2 regions of the Streptomyces sp. DSM 118878 genome follow, and region 1 is predicted to be linked to the other one. Evidence: riboswitches for the same ligand, from Rfam matches in the RefSeq annotation. Region 1 holds a riboswitch; the other holds the start of a gene.
What was found. A riboswitch is a leader RNA that binds a small molecule or an ion and turns the genes downstream of it on or off. The one in region 1 is predicted to bind S-adenosylmethionine.
Positions count from the first base shown of each region.

Region 2: it holds a riboswitch for S-adenosylmethionine, as region 1 does, so the genes downstream of both, thrC (threonine synthase) here and ACRAKF_RS11800 (aminotransferase class V-fold PLP-dependent enzyme) in region 1, are expected to answer to the same signal.

Region 1 is NZ_CP193622.1:2,697,217-2,703,561, forward strand. It holds gene ACRAKF_RS11785 (response regulator transcription factor) at 1-210, shown strand, start outside; gene ACRAKF_RS11790 (SLC13 family permease) at 307-1,719, shown strand; gene ACRAKF_RS11795 (glycerate kinase family protein) at 1,753-2,964, shown strand; gene ACRAKF_RS11800 (aminotransferase class V-fold PLP-dependent enzyme) at 2,913-4,295, opposite strand; SAM riboswitch class IV at 4,486-4,603, opposite strand; gene trpD (anthranilate phosphoribosyltransferase) at 4,690-5,754, opposite strand; gene qcrB (cytochrome bc1 complex cytochrome b subunit) at 5,900-6,345, opposite strand, start outside.
Region 2 is NZ_CP193622.1:4,899,484-4,905,828, reverse strand. It holds gene ACRAKF_RS21915 (cold-shock protein) at 1-147, opposite strand, end outside; gene ACRAKF_RS21910 (MoaD/ThiS family protein) at 569-844, opposite strand; gene thrC (threonine synthase) at 973-2,265, opposite strand; SAM riboswitch class I at 2,283-2,411, opposite strand; gene ACRAKF_RS21900 (glucosyl-3-phosphoglycerate synthase) at 2,567-3,511, shown strand; gene ACRAKF_RS21895 (alpha,alpha-trehalose-phosphate synthase (UDP-forming)) at 3,588-5,006, shown strand; gene otsB (trehalose-phosphatase) at 5,030-5,902, opposite strand; gene ACRAKF_RS21885 (DUF3263 domain-containing protein) at 5,922-6,155, opposite strand; gene ACRAKF_RS21880 (ABC transporter substrate-binding protein) at 6,166-6,345, opposite strand, start outside.

The sequences.
Region 1 (6,345 bases):
GCCCGTGAGTTCGTCCTGCTCGAACTGTTCCTGCGCCACCCCGGGCAGGTGCTCTCGCGCGAGCAGATCCTCTCCCACGTGTGGGGGTACGACTTCGACCCCGGCTCCAACATCGTGGACGTGTACGTGCGCGCACTGCGCAAGAAGCTGGGCGCCGAGCGGGTGGAGACGGTGCGCGGGATGGGGTACCGGCTGCCGGACGCGGGGTGAGGCCGGCGCGTACCGCCGGACCGGTGAAGTTCCCGGTGAAGTTCCTTTCATCTGCGGCTCATTGAGGGCTCACGGCACAGCGGCACGCTGAACACCGTGACCCTGACCCCCCGTCGAGCCCTCACCCTGTGCGTCGCCCTCAGCGTCTGCGCGCTGCTCGTGGTCCCCGGCAACTTCCCGGGACTCGGCGGCGACGCCCGCATCACGCTCGCCGTCTTCACCTTCGCGACCTGCGCCTGGGTCGGCACGCCGATCGACGACACCTACATCGCCCTCGGCGCGGGACTCGCCCTCACCGCGACCGGCGTGATCAGCAGCGACACCCTCTTCGGCACCCTCGGGGACGAGACGGTGTGGCTGCTGATCTGCGCCTTCGTGCTCGCCGCCGCCGTGGCGCGCAGCGGGCTCGCGGGGCGGGCGGCGGCCTTCCTGGTCAGCGGGGCCCGCAGCGTACGGCAGTTGACGCACCTGACGACCGCCGCGCTGGTCGTGACGGCGTTCGCGGTGCCCGCCACCTCGGGGCGCGCCGCGCTCGCCCTGCCCGTCTTCCTCGCGCTCGCCAAGGTCCTCGCCGACCGAAAGCGCCTGGTCGTGATGCTCGCGCTGCTCTTCCCCACCGTCATCCTGCTCTCGGCGGTCGCGACGCTGATCGGCGCGGGCGCCCATCTGATCACCGTGTCGGTGCTCTGGGAGGCCACCGGTGAGCGCATCGGCTTCACCCAGTGGCTGCTGCTCGGCCTTCCGCTCGCCGTCGCCTCGTCCCACCTGGCCGCCGAGGCCGTCCTGCTGACGACCACGCGGCGCGCGGACCGCTCGGGCCCGGTGCGCATCACCGTCGAACAGCTCCAGGCCCACAGCGAGCAGCCGGTCTCAGGACCCTGGGAGCCCGCCGAGACGCGCTGCGCCCTGCTGCTCGCCACCGTCGTCGCGCTCTGGTGCAGCGAGCCGCTGCACCAGGTGCCGCCCGCCGTCGTCGCGCTGATCGGCGCCGTCGTGGCCGCCTCGCCCGCCCTGGGCACCGTACGCCTCAAGGACGCCCTGAAGACGGTGCCCTGGGCGCTGCTCCTCTTCATGGCCGCGACGATGGCGATGGGCGTCGCGCTGGCCGACTCCGGAGCGGCGAAGTGGCTGGTCGGCGGCCTGCCCCTGGATGTGCCCCCGTGGCTGTTCCTGACCGTGGTCGTCCTCCTGAGCACGGCCGCGCACCTGGTCCTCCAGTCCCGCTCGGCCCGGTCGTCCGTCCTGGTCCCGCTGGTCGTCGCCGCGGCGGCCGGCGCGGGCGTCAATCCGGTCGCCGCGGCCCTGGCCTCCACGGCGGCGGCGGGGTTCTGTCACACGCTGCCCGCCTCGGCCAAGCCGGTCACCCTCTTCGCCGACATCCCGGGCACCCCGACCTACACCCCGCGCGACCTGCTGCGCCTGTCCGCGGTACTGGCCCCGCTGACCGCCGCGCTGGTCCTGCTCTTCGCCGTCACGCTCTGGCCGCTGCTCGGTGTCCCCGTCCGCTGAATCCGCCCGCACTGCGCTCGCACTGGAGACCTCATGCTGACCCGTTTCGCCATCGCCCCCAGCGGCTTCAAGGAGTCCCTGTCCGCGGGCTCCGCGGCCGAAGCCATCGCCGCGGGGGTACGCCGTGTCGTCCCGCACGCCGAGACCGATCTGATCCCGCTGGTGGACGGCGGCGAGGGCACCGCCCGCGCCCTGGCGTCCGCGGACGGCGGCCGGCTCGTCGCGCTGCCCGCCACCGGTCCCGTGGGCCAGCGGATCGGCACGCACTTCGCGCTGCTCCGCGACGGCACGGCGGTCGTCGAGATGGCGGCCGTCGCCGGGCTCGCCCTGGTCCCCCGCGATCTGCGCGACCCGGGCGCCACCACGACGTACGGCGTCGGCGAGCTGATCCGCGCCGCCCTGGACGCGGGCGCCCGCCGCATCCTGGTCGGCTGCGGCGACTCGGGCACCTCCGACGGCGGCGCGGGCGCGCTCCAGGCCCTGGGCGCCCGCCTCCTGGACGCCGACGGCTGGGAACTGCCGCACGGCGGCCGGGAGCTGGCCCGGCTGAGCCGGATCGACGCGAGCGGCCTCGACGCGCGCCTCGCGGACACCGACATCCGCGTGGCGTGCAACCCCTTCAACGTGCTCTGCGGCGAGCGCGGCGTCGCCCGCGTCTTCGGCCCCCAGAAGGGCGCGACGCCCGCCCAGGTCGAGCAGCTCGCCGCGGGCCTCGAACACTGGGCGCACGTCCTCACGCGTGACCTCCGCGTCACGACCGACCTCTTCGAGGGCCCTGGCACCGGCGCGTCCGGCGGCCTCGGGGCGGGCCTGGCCGCCCTGGGCGCGCGGCTGCTCCCCCGCTTCGACGTGCTGCTCGGCCGGCTCGACCTGGACGCCCGCCTGGCCCGCGCCGACCTGGTCGTCACGGCGGAGGGCGCCCTCGACCACCAGACGCCGCGCGGCAAGATCCCGGCCGAGGTGGCCCGCCGCGCCAAGCGCTCGGGCCGCCCGGTCCTGGTGCTCGCGGGCACGATCGGGCAGGGCGCCCACCATGTGCGGGCGGTGGGCGTCGACGCCTACAGCGCGATCCTGCCGGCCCCGGTCTCCCTGACGGAGGCCCTCGGCAGGGGCGGCGAGTTCCTCACCGACGCGACCGAGCGGGCCCTGCGGATGATCATGCTCGGGTCACGCCTGGGGAGCGGCCGGACGGGTCACGCGCTCACGCCGGTGTCCGGCACGCAACGGCCGTCCTCGGTGCGGTAGTTCCACCGGGCGCCGTCCGCCACCAGCTCCTTGACGGCCCGTACGAAACGCTCGACGTGCTCGTCGGGGGTGCCCGCGCCGAAGCTCACGCGGATCGCGTTCAGCGACTTCTCGCCGGGCGCGGCCTCGGGGGCGCCGCACTCGCCGGGCTCGTCGGCCTCGCCGCCGAGCAGGGTGCGCACCAGCGGGTGGGCGCAGAACAGGCCGTCCCTTACGCCGATCCCGTACTCGGCGGAGAGCGCGGCGGCGAAGTGCGAGCTGTTCCAGCCGTCCACGACGAAGGAGATGACGCCCACGCGCGGCGCGTCGTCACCGAAGAGCGAGAGCACCCGGACGGCCGGCACCTCGGCGAGCCCCTCGCGCACCTTCGCGATCAGGTGCCGCTCCCGGGCCACCAGGTCGTCGAAGCCCGCCTCGGTGAGCGCCTTGCAGGCGGAGGCGATGGAGTAGACGCCGATGACGTTGGGCGACCCGGCCTCGTGGCGGGCGGCGGTGTCGTGCCACTCCACGTCCACGCCGCCGCCTGCCTCCTTGGGGCGCCGCGCCACCTTCCGCGAGGCGCCGCCGCCCGCGAGGTAGGGCTCGGCGGCGCGCAGCCAGTCGGAGCGGCCCGCGAGGACGCCGGAGCCGAAGGGCGCGTACAGCTTGTGCCCGGAGAACGCGACCCAGTCGACGTCCAACTCGCATACGGAGACGGGGTGGTGGGGCGCGAGCTGCGCGGCGTCCAGGACGATCCGGGCCCCGTGCGCGTGGGCGGCGGCGGCCAGTTCCCTGACCGGCCACAGCTCGCCGGTGACGTTGGAGGCACCGGTCACGCAGACCAGGGCGGGTCCGTAGGGTTCGCGGTCGGCTAGGGCGCGCTCCAGGGTGTGCACGGCCGCGTCGGGGGTGCGCGGGGCGTCGAGGTAGGTGACGCGGGCGTCCCGCCACGGCAGGAGCGAGGCGTGGTGCTCGGTCTCGAAGACGAAGACCTCGCAGTCGGCGGGCAGGGCGGCGGCGAGCAGGTTCAGCGAGTCGGTGGTGGACCGGGTGAAGACGACCTGGTCGCCCTCGCGGCAGTCGAGGAACTCGGCGACGGTGGCCCGGGAGTTCTCGAAGAGGTCGGTGGAGAGCTGGGAGAGGTACCCGGCGCCGCGGTGCACGCTGCCGTAGTAGGGGGCGTACGCGGCCACGTCGTCCCAGACCCGCTGGAGCGCCGGGGCGCTCGCCGCGTAGTCCAGCGCGGCGTAGGTGACCTCCCCTCCGGTGACGAGCGGCACGGTGACGTCCCTGCCGAGCACCGGCAGCGGGGCACAGACGGAGGCGTCGACGGCACCGGCGGAGACAGACATGGCGAACTCCCGTAAGAGGCAAGTGAGTTCACTGCGTCGACGCCCGTACGGCAGAGGCAGGGCGGTGCAGTGATGAAGAGAAAAAGGGTGCGTGGAAAGGGGCCGGAAGGCCCTAGCACATTCGCTTGCTCACGAGACTGCTCCCTTGAGGACCAGGACCCCAGGGCTGTGACATACGACGATGTCCAGGGGTCCGCGCTTGCCATACGCCTTGCTGCGTACGACCTGGTCTTCACCCGGGGCACCCCGCCACGGACGGAGGGTTGCCGGACAGCGGGCCGGGGCCGTAGTCGCTGTCACTCATGACCTGTGCAGCATCCTGCCACACGATCTTCGGTGCGCAAGGCGCGGTCCAGAATTCGGACTGCGCCCCGCGTCACACGTCTCGCCCGCTTCAGCGGTTGCTGGCGGCCACCCACCGTTCCAGGGCCCGCTTCGCCGCCCCGGAGTCGATCGACTCCGCCGCCCGCGCCATCGCGGCACGGATCTGCTCCTCCAGGCTGCCCGTGCCCCGCGCGAGGGCCACCAGGGCCGCCGCGGAGTTGAGGAGCACCGCGTCGCGCACCGGGCCGCTCTCGCCGTCGAGCAGCCGCCGGGCGACCTCCGCGTTGTACGAGGCGTCGGCGCCGCGCAGCGCCTCGACGGGCACCAGGCCGATGCCGACGTCACGGGGGTCGAAGGCCTCCTCGCGGACGGCTCCGTCGCGCACCACCCAGACGCGGGAGGTGGACGTCGTCGTCAGCTCGTCGAGACCGTCGTCGCCCCGGAAGACGAGCGAGGAGTGCCCGCGCCCGGCGAAGACCCCGGCGACCACGGGCGCCATCCGCGCGTCGGCGACACCGACGGCCTGGGCCCGCACCCTGGCCGGATTGGTGAGCGGACCGAGGAGGTTGAAGACGGTCCTGATGCCCAGCTGGCTGCGCGCGGCACCGGCGTGTCGCAGCGCCGGGTGGAACTTCACCGCGAAGCAGAAGGTGATCCCCGCCTCCTCCGCGACCTCGACGACCCGTTCGGGGGTGAGCTGGAGGTTGACGCCCAGCTTCTCCAGGACGTCGGACGCCCCGCTGGCCGAGGACGCGGCGCGGTTGCCGTGCTTGACGACCTTCGCGCCGGTGCCCGCGATGACGATCGCCGACATCGTGGAGATGTTCACCGTCTTGGCGCCGTCGCCGCCCGTGCCGACGATGTCGACCGTCTCGCCCGGCACCTCGATCACGTTGGCGTGCTCGTACATCGCGCGGACGAGGCCGGAGATCTCCTCCACGGTCTCGCCCTTGGCCCGCAGCGCCACGACGAAGCCGGCGATCTGCGCGTCGGTGGCCTCGCCCCGCATGATGCGGTCCATGGCCCAGGCCGTGTCGTCGGCGCTCTGGTCGCGCCCGTCGAGCAGTCCGTTCAGTACGTCGGGCCAGGAACGGCCCGCCGCGGTGGTGCCTCCTGCGGGGGTCACAGCGCTCATAGCCGCTCCTGGTTTTTCGTCCGGTACGTAGGGGGGCGGGACCACCCTATCCAGCCCTGGGGACGGCAAAGAGCCCCGTCCATGCAATGGACGGGGCTCCTGCCGTGGCGACCTTGTGGTCTACAGCTCGTCGAGCTTCAGTCGATCAGTGGTGACCGTGGCCGCTCGTGATCTCCTTGTACTCCTCGGCGGTGGGCTTGGGGATCTGGTTGTCCTCCCCGTAGTAGCCCTTGGAGAGCTTGGCGCGCAGCTTCTGCGCGCCGGTGACCTTGCGCTCGACACCGTTCTCGTCGACCGTCGGGCCGATCTCGACCGGCTTGTACTGCTCGTGCGCGGTCAGGGTGTGGAGCTGGTCCTTGCCGAGCGGCTCGTGGATCTCGATGAACTCGCCGTGCGGCAGGCGCTTGATGATGCCCGACTCGCGGCCGTGCAGCACCTTGTCCCTGTCACGCCGCTGCAGACCCAGGCAGATCCGCTTGGTGACGATGAACGCGATGACCGGGGCGACGAAGAAGGCGATGCGCACGAACCAGGTGATCGCGTTGATCGACAGGTGGAAGTGCGTGGCCCAGAGGTCGTTTCCACCACCGA
Region 2 (6,345 bases), 2.2 Mb from region 1:
GAACTCGACTCGCTGACCTTCTTCCAGGGTGCGGTAGCCGTCCATCTGGATCGCGCTGTAGTGGACGAAAACATCCGCACCACCGTCGACCGCGATGAAGCCGTACCCCTTCTCCGCGTTGAACCACTTGACGGTGCCCTGAGCCATGCCGAACTCCCCTATTTCTGGCCCTTGCACAGGACCGCACTTCGCGGACCCGGGTCAGACCTCACTCCCCAATTGATTGGGGGTGTGCGCCGGAACGCGTCGACCGCCGCTGAATGTATCTGCCCAACTGCCCTCTGCAACAGGTCAATCGGACGAGAATTCTGGGCATGACGGAACGGTGATTTACGGAGAGTCCCCCGGAATCCAGGGCAATTCGGGCCGGGCAAATGCCGCAGAAGGCCCATATAGGCAGCGCGCATTGGCTGCTTCTTGTCGGCTCCAGGCCGACTTCGTCTATGCACTCGGCACCGACGGCGAAGCGCGTTCCCCAACTGTACCGCGCTCAACCATGCTGAATTGCCCCCTCCGTTTCTCTCCCGGAGGGGGCAATTCAGCTCATGCGGGCTGCTCGGACAGAAGATCAGCCACCGGCGACGGCGGGAATGATCGAGATACCGGCGCCGTCCGGAGTGGCCGTTTCCAGACCCTGCTCGAAACGGACGTCGTCGTCGTTCACGTACACGTTGACGAAGCGGCGCAGCTTGCCCTGGTCGTCCAGGACGCGCGCGGCGATGCCGGCGTGGTTCTTCTCCAGGTCGGCGATGACCTCACCGAGGTTGCCCCCCTCGGCGGCGACCTCGGCCTTTCCGCCGGTGTAGGTGCGGAGAATGGTGGGGATACGGACGTTCACGCTCATGGGATTCACCTCAGGGGTACGGGCCCCGTCAGGGGCGCGGGGAACTGCGCGAGGACGGACCAGGACGGACCGGGACGGACCACGGCCCACGGCCCGCGGCCGACAGCGGACCACGGGCCCTACGGTGGCTATTCGGCCAGACCCGCGGCGCGGAACGCCTCAAGGCTCGGCGGGATCGTCGCGGTCGCCTGAGACGTCTCGGCGACGGCGTCAAGCGTCTTGAGCCCGTCCCCCGTGTTCAGCACGACCGTGGTGAGGGCCGGGTCGATGAGCCCCGCCTCGACGAGCTTCTTGGTGACGCCCACCGTCACCCCGCCGGCGGTCTCCGCGAAGATCCCCTCCGTCCGGGCGAGGATCTTGATCGCCTCGACGACCTGCTCGTCGTTCACGTCCTCCACCGCGCCGCCCGTGCGACGCGCGATGTCCAGGACGTAAGGACCGTCGGCGGGGTTGCCGATGGCCAGCGACTTGGCGATGGTGTTCGGCTTCTGGGGGCGCACGACGTCGTGCCCGGCCTTGAACGCGGCCGACACCGGCGAACAGCCCTCGGCCTGGGCGCCGAAGATCTTGTACGGCTTGTCCGCCACGAGGCCGAGCGCGATCAGCTCCTTGAGCCCCTTGTCGATCTTCGTGAGCTGCGATCCGGAGGCGATCGGGATGACGAGCTGGTCGGGCAGAACCCAGCCGAGCTGCTCGCAGATCTCGTACGCGAGGGTCTTGGAGCCCTCGCCGTAGTAGGGCCGCAGGTTGACGTTGACGAAGCCCCAGCCCTCGCCCAGCGGGTCGCCGATGAGCTCGGAGCAGAAGCGGTTCACGTCGTCGTAGTTGCCCTCGATGCCGACGAGCTCGCCGCCGTAGACCGCGGCCATGACGACCTTGCCCTGCTCCAGGTCGTGCGGGATGAACACGCAGGAACGGAAGCCGGCGCGGGCCGCGGCGGCACCGACGGCGCCCGCGAGGTTGCCGGTGGAGGAGCAGGAGAGCGTGGTGAAGCCGAAGGCGCGCGCGGCTTCGAGGGCCTGCGCGACGACGCGGTCCTTGAAGGAGTGCGTCGGGTTGCCGGAGTCGTCCTTGACGAACAGCTTGCCCGGCTCGACGCCGAGCTCACGGGCGAGGTTGTCGGCCTTGACGAGCTTGGTCCAGCCCGGGTTCAGGTTCGGCTTGTCGGCCACGTCGGCGGGGACGGGCAGCAGCGGGGCGTAGCGCCAGATGTTGGCGGGGCCCGCCTCGATCCGGGCGCGCAGTGACTCCGGGTCACCGAGAGGCAGGTCGTACGCGACCTCAAGAGGGCCGAAACACTCGACGCAGGCGAAAATGGGGCCGAGGGGGAATGTGGTGCCGCACTCACGGCACACGAGGCCGGAGGCCGGTCCGAGGTCGACGGTGGGGGTCGTTTCGGTGGCGACAGTCTGAACAGCCATGGAGGCGAGGCCCTTTCTCCTCATCTTCCTCGCGACGCATCTCGCCGCGAGACGGAATTGGCACCTTCCCCGCCGTGACCTCGCGGTCGGCGGAATGGTTGCCGGGGCTTCAACGGGCCGTTTCCCTCTGCCCCTCTGGATGAGCGGTTTTCGATTATGGGTTTCAGTTGTTGGTCGGAACGCGGCGGTGACCCCGACATGCGATGGCCACCGGCGTTGTTCAAGACTGTAACCGAAGCCCCGGACCCTTGAGATAGTCGTCCGAACGGCGAGATGGATCACATAGGGGAGGACGCAGACCGTGCTGGAAGAGGCCGAGCGCTGGCTGAGCAGGCGTTCCTGGTCGGTCGCCGACCGTCCGGCGGACCGGCTGGCCGCGGCCAAACGCGCGTCCGGCGCGACGGTGAGCGTCGTCCTGCCCGCCCTCGACGAGGAGCGGACGGTCGGCGCGATCGTCGCCGAGATCCGCCGCGAGCTGATGGAGCGGGTGCCGCTGGTCGACGAGCTCGTGGTGATCGACTCCGGCTCGTCCGACCGCACCGCCGAGGTCGCGCGGAAAGCGGGCGCCAGGGTCGTCCACCGGGACGCGATACTGCCGCGCCTGCCGGCCGTGCCGGGCAAGGGCGAGGTGCTGTGGCGCTCACTCCTGGTCACCGACGGCGACATCGTGGCGTTCGTCGACGCCGACCTGAAGGAGTTCTCCGCCGACTTCGTGACGGGGACGGTGGGCCCGCTGCTGACCGAGCCCGACGTGCACTTCGTGAAGGCGATGTACGACCGCCCCCTCGGCGCCGAGACCGGCCAGGGCGGCCGGGTCACCGAGCTGATGGCGCGCCCGCTCCTGAACATGCACTGGCCGCTGCTCGCCGGGTTCGTCCAGCCGCTCGGCGGCGAGTACGCGGCCCGCCGGTCCCTCCTCGAACGGCTGCCCTTCCCCGTCGGATACGGGGTGGAGCTCGGGCTGCTCGTCGACGCGCTGCACACCGTCGGGCTCGACGCGCTCGCGCAGGTCGACGTGGGGGTGCGCAGGCACCGGCACCAGGACGGGCAGGCGCTCGGACGGATGGCGGCGGCCATCTACCGCACGGCGCAGCTGCGGCTCGCGCGCGGACACCTCGTACGCCCGGAGCTGACGCAGTTCGAGCGGGGCGAGCACGGGTTCGTGCCGCGTACGTACGCGGTGGACACGGAGGAACGGCCTCCGATGACCGGTATCTCCGAGTACGCGCACCGGCGTGTGGCGTAAGGGCTTGTCCGTGGTGTCTGGCGGAGTCCGCTCGGCATACGTTTGAGCGTTTCCGGTACGGGCTACGTTCTGCCACATGGTTCCAGAGCTCCGTTCGTCGACAGCAGCGCAGGTACTCGTCGCGTCCAACCGCGGCCCCGTCTCGTACTCCGTGGGAGAGGACGGGGAGCTCACCGCCAAACGCGGCGGCGGCGGACTCGTCTCCGGACTGAGCGCCATCGGTGACGAGGCGGACGCCCTGTGGGTGTGCGCGGCGCTCGGCGAGGGCGACCGGGAGGCCGTGCGGCGCGGCGTCTCGGAGCCGGGGGTGCGGATGCTCGACATCGACGCGGGCGCCGGCGAGGGCGTGCACGCGGCGGCCTACAACGGCATCGCCAACTCGGTCCTGTGGTTCGTCCACCACATGCTCTACCAGACGCCGCTCGAACCGTCCTTCGGCCCGGAGTTCCGCGCCCAGTGGAAGGCGTACGAGACGTACAACCGCGCGTTCGCCGAGGCGCTCGCCGCGGAGGCGGCGCCCGGGGCGGCGGTCCTCGTGCAGGACTACCACCTCACGCTCGTCCCCGGCATGCTCCGCGAGCTCCGCGAGGACCTGCGGATCGGGCACTTCTCGCACACCCCGTGGGCGCCCGCCGACTACTTCCGGATGCTCCCCGACGACGTGGCGGAGCAGGTGCTCCGGGGCATGCTCGGCGCCGACCGGCTCGGGTTCCTCACCGGGCGGTGGGCCGACGCCTTCACGGAGTGCTGCGTGCGGCTGCTCGGCGGCACGTCGGGCACGCGCATCGGTGTGCACGGCCTCGGCGCCGACGCGGACTTCCTGCGGGAGCGGTCGCGGCGTGACGACGTCGAGGAGCGGATGCGGGCGCTGCGCGAGCAGGTCGGGGAGGGCCGCAGGACGATCGTGCGGGTGGACAGGACCGAGCTGTCCAAGAACATCGTGCGCGGCCTGCGGGCCTACCGGCAGTTGCTCCGGGATCGCCCCGAATGGCTGGAACGGGTCGTCCATGTCGCCTTCGCCTACCCCTCGCGGCAGGACCTCGCCGTCTACCGCGACTACACCGCGGAGGTCTCACGCGTCGCCGAGGAGATCAACTCCGAGTTCGGCACGGAGGGGTGGACGCCCGTCGTCCTGCACGTCAAGGACGACTTCGCGCGGTCGCTCGCGGCGTACCGCCTCGCCGACGTGGCGCTGGTCAACCCCATCCGTGACGGGATGAACCTCGTGGCCAAGGAGGTGCCGGTCGTCTCCGACGAGGGGTGCGCGCTGGTGCTCTCGCGGGAGGCCGGGGCGTACGAGGAGCTGTCCGAGGACGTGCTCGGGGTGAACCCCTACGACATCTCGGCCACGGCGGCGGCGCTGCACGCGGCGCTGAGCATGGCCCCCGAGGAGCGCGCGGAGCGCACCAAGCGCCTCGCGGCGGCGGCCACGGCCCTGCCGCCGGCGCAGTGGTTCCTCGACCAGCTGCACGCCTTGACCGGCGAGGGGGCCTAGCCGCCGCCTCCCCGCGGCGAGCGTCAGGGCAGGTTCGCCGCGATCGCGGACAGCAGTTCCACCACGCCCGCCGGGCCGTCCACCACCAGGTCCGCGCGGTCCGCGAGCTCCGTGACCTCCGCGCTGCCGCTGCACACCAGGAGGCCCGCGACGCCGTCCGAGCGGAGCTTCTCCACCGCTCCGAAGGCCGGCAGGTCGCCCAGGTCGTCGCCCGCGTAGAGGACCGACTCGGCGCCCACCTCGCGGAGGTACTCCGCCAGGGCCACGCCCTTGTCCATGCCGGGCGGGCGCAGCTCCAGGACCATGCGGCCGGGCTCGACGATCAGACCGTGGCGTGCCGCGAGCTCCGCCAGCGGCTCGCGCAGGGCGTCGAAGGCCGCCTGCGGGTCCTCCGCGCGGCGGGTGTGGACGGCGACCGCGCGGCCCTTCTCCTCCGTCCAGGTGCCGCGCCAGGCCCCGATCGCGTCGAGGAAGCCGGGCAGCTCGGCCCGGACCGCGGCGACGCCGGGGTGCTCCTCCGCGGCCTGCACGGTGCCGGTGACGGCGTCCCAGCGCTCGGCGCCGTAGTGCCCGAGCACCACCAGGCGTTCGAGGCCCGCCGCGCCCGCGAAGCCGCCGTAGCGCACCGCGACGCCCGCCGGGCGTCCGGTGACCACGGCGACGGACCGCAGGCGCGGGGCGAGCGCGGCGAGCGCCGGCACCGCGTCGGGGTGGGCGCGGGCCTGCTCGGGGTCGGGCACGATCGCGGCGAGCGTGCCGTCGAAGTCGAGGGCCACGACGGCCCGTTCCGGCCTCGCCAGAATCGCGGCGAGGCCGTCACGGCCGGCGGGCGTGACGGGCTCGGGCAGTCCAGGACGTCCCGGCTCGGCGGGCTGCGCGTACGTAGGGTCACCCATGGGCCCGACCCTAACGGGATCAGCGCTCCTCGCGCCGTGACTCCCGCACCCGGCGCAGCCGATTGACCGTAATCGGGTCGTGCGCGAGGGCCCGCGGATCGTCCAGGAGGGCGTTCAGGAGCTGGTAGTAGCGCACCGGCACCATGCCGAGCTCCTCGCGCACCGCACGTTCCTTCGCGCCAGGACCCGGCCAGTCGCGCCGCTCCAGGGCGAGCACGGCACGGTCCCTGTCCGAGAGCTCCTGTTCGGTCATGCCCGACACGCTATTCCGCGTTCTCCGCCGCCGCCGCCGTGTTCTGGATACGGCCGAGCACCGAAGCCGGGTTGCCGTTCCTCTCGACGGTCTTGCCGATGTCCTTCTTGATGTCGGCGGAGACCTGCGCCCAGGACGTCTTGCCCACCGGGTAGAGCTGCGAGGTCGGCAGCTCCTTGAGGAACTGGCC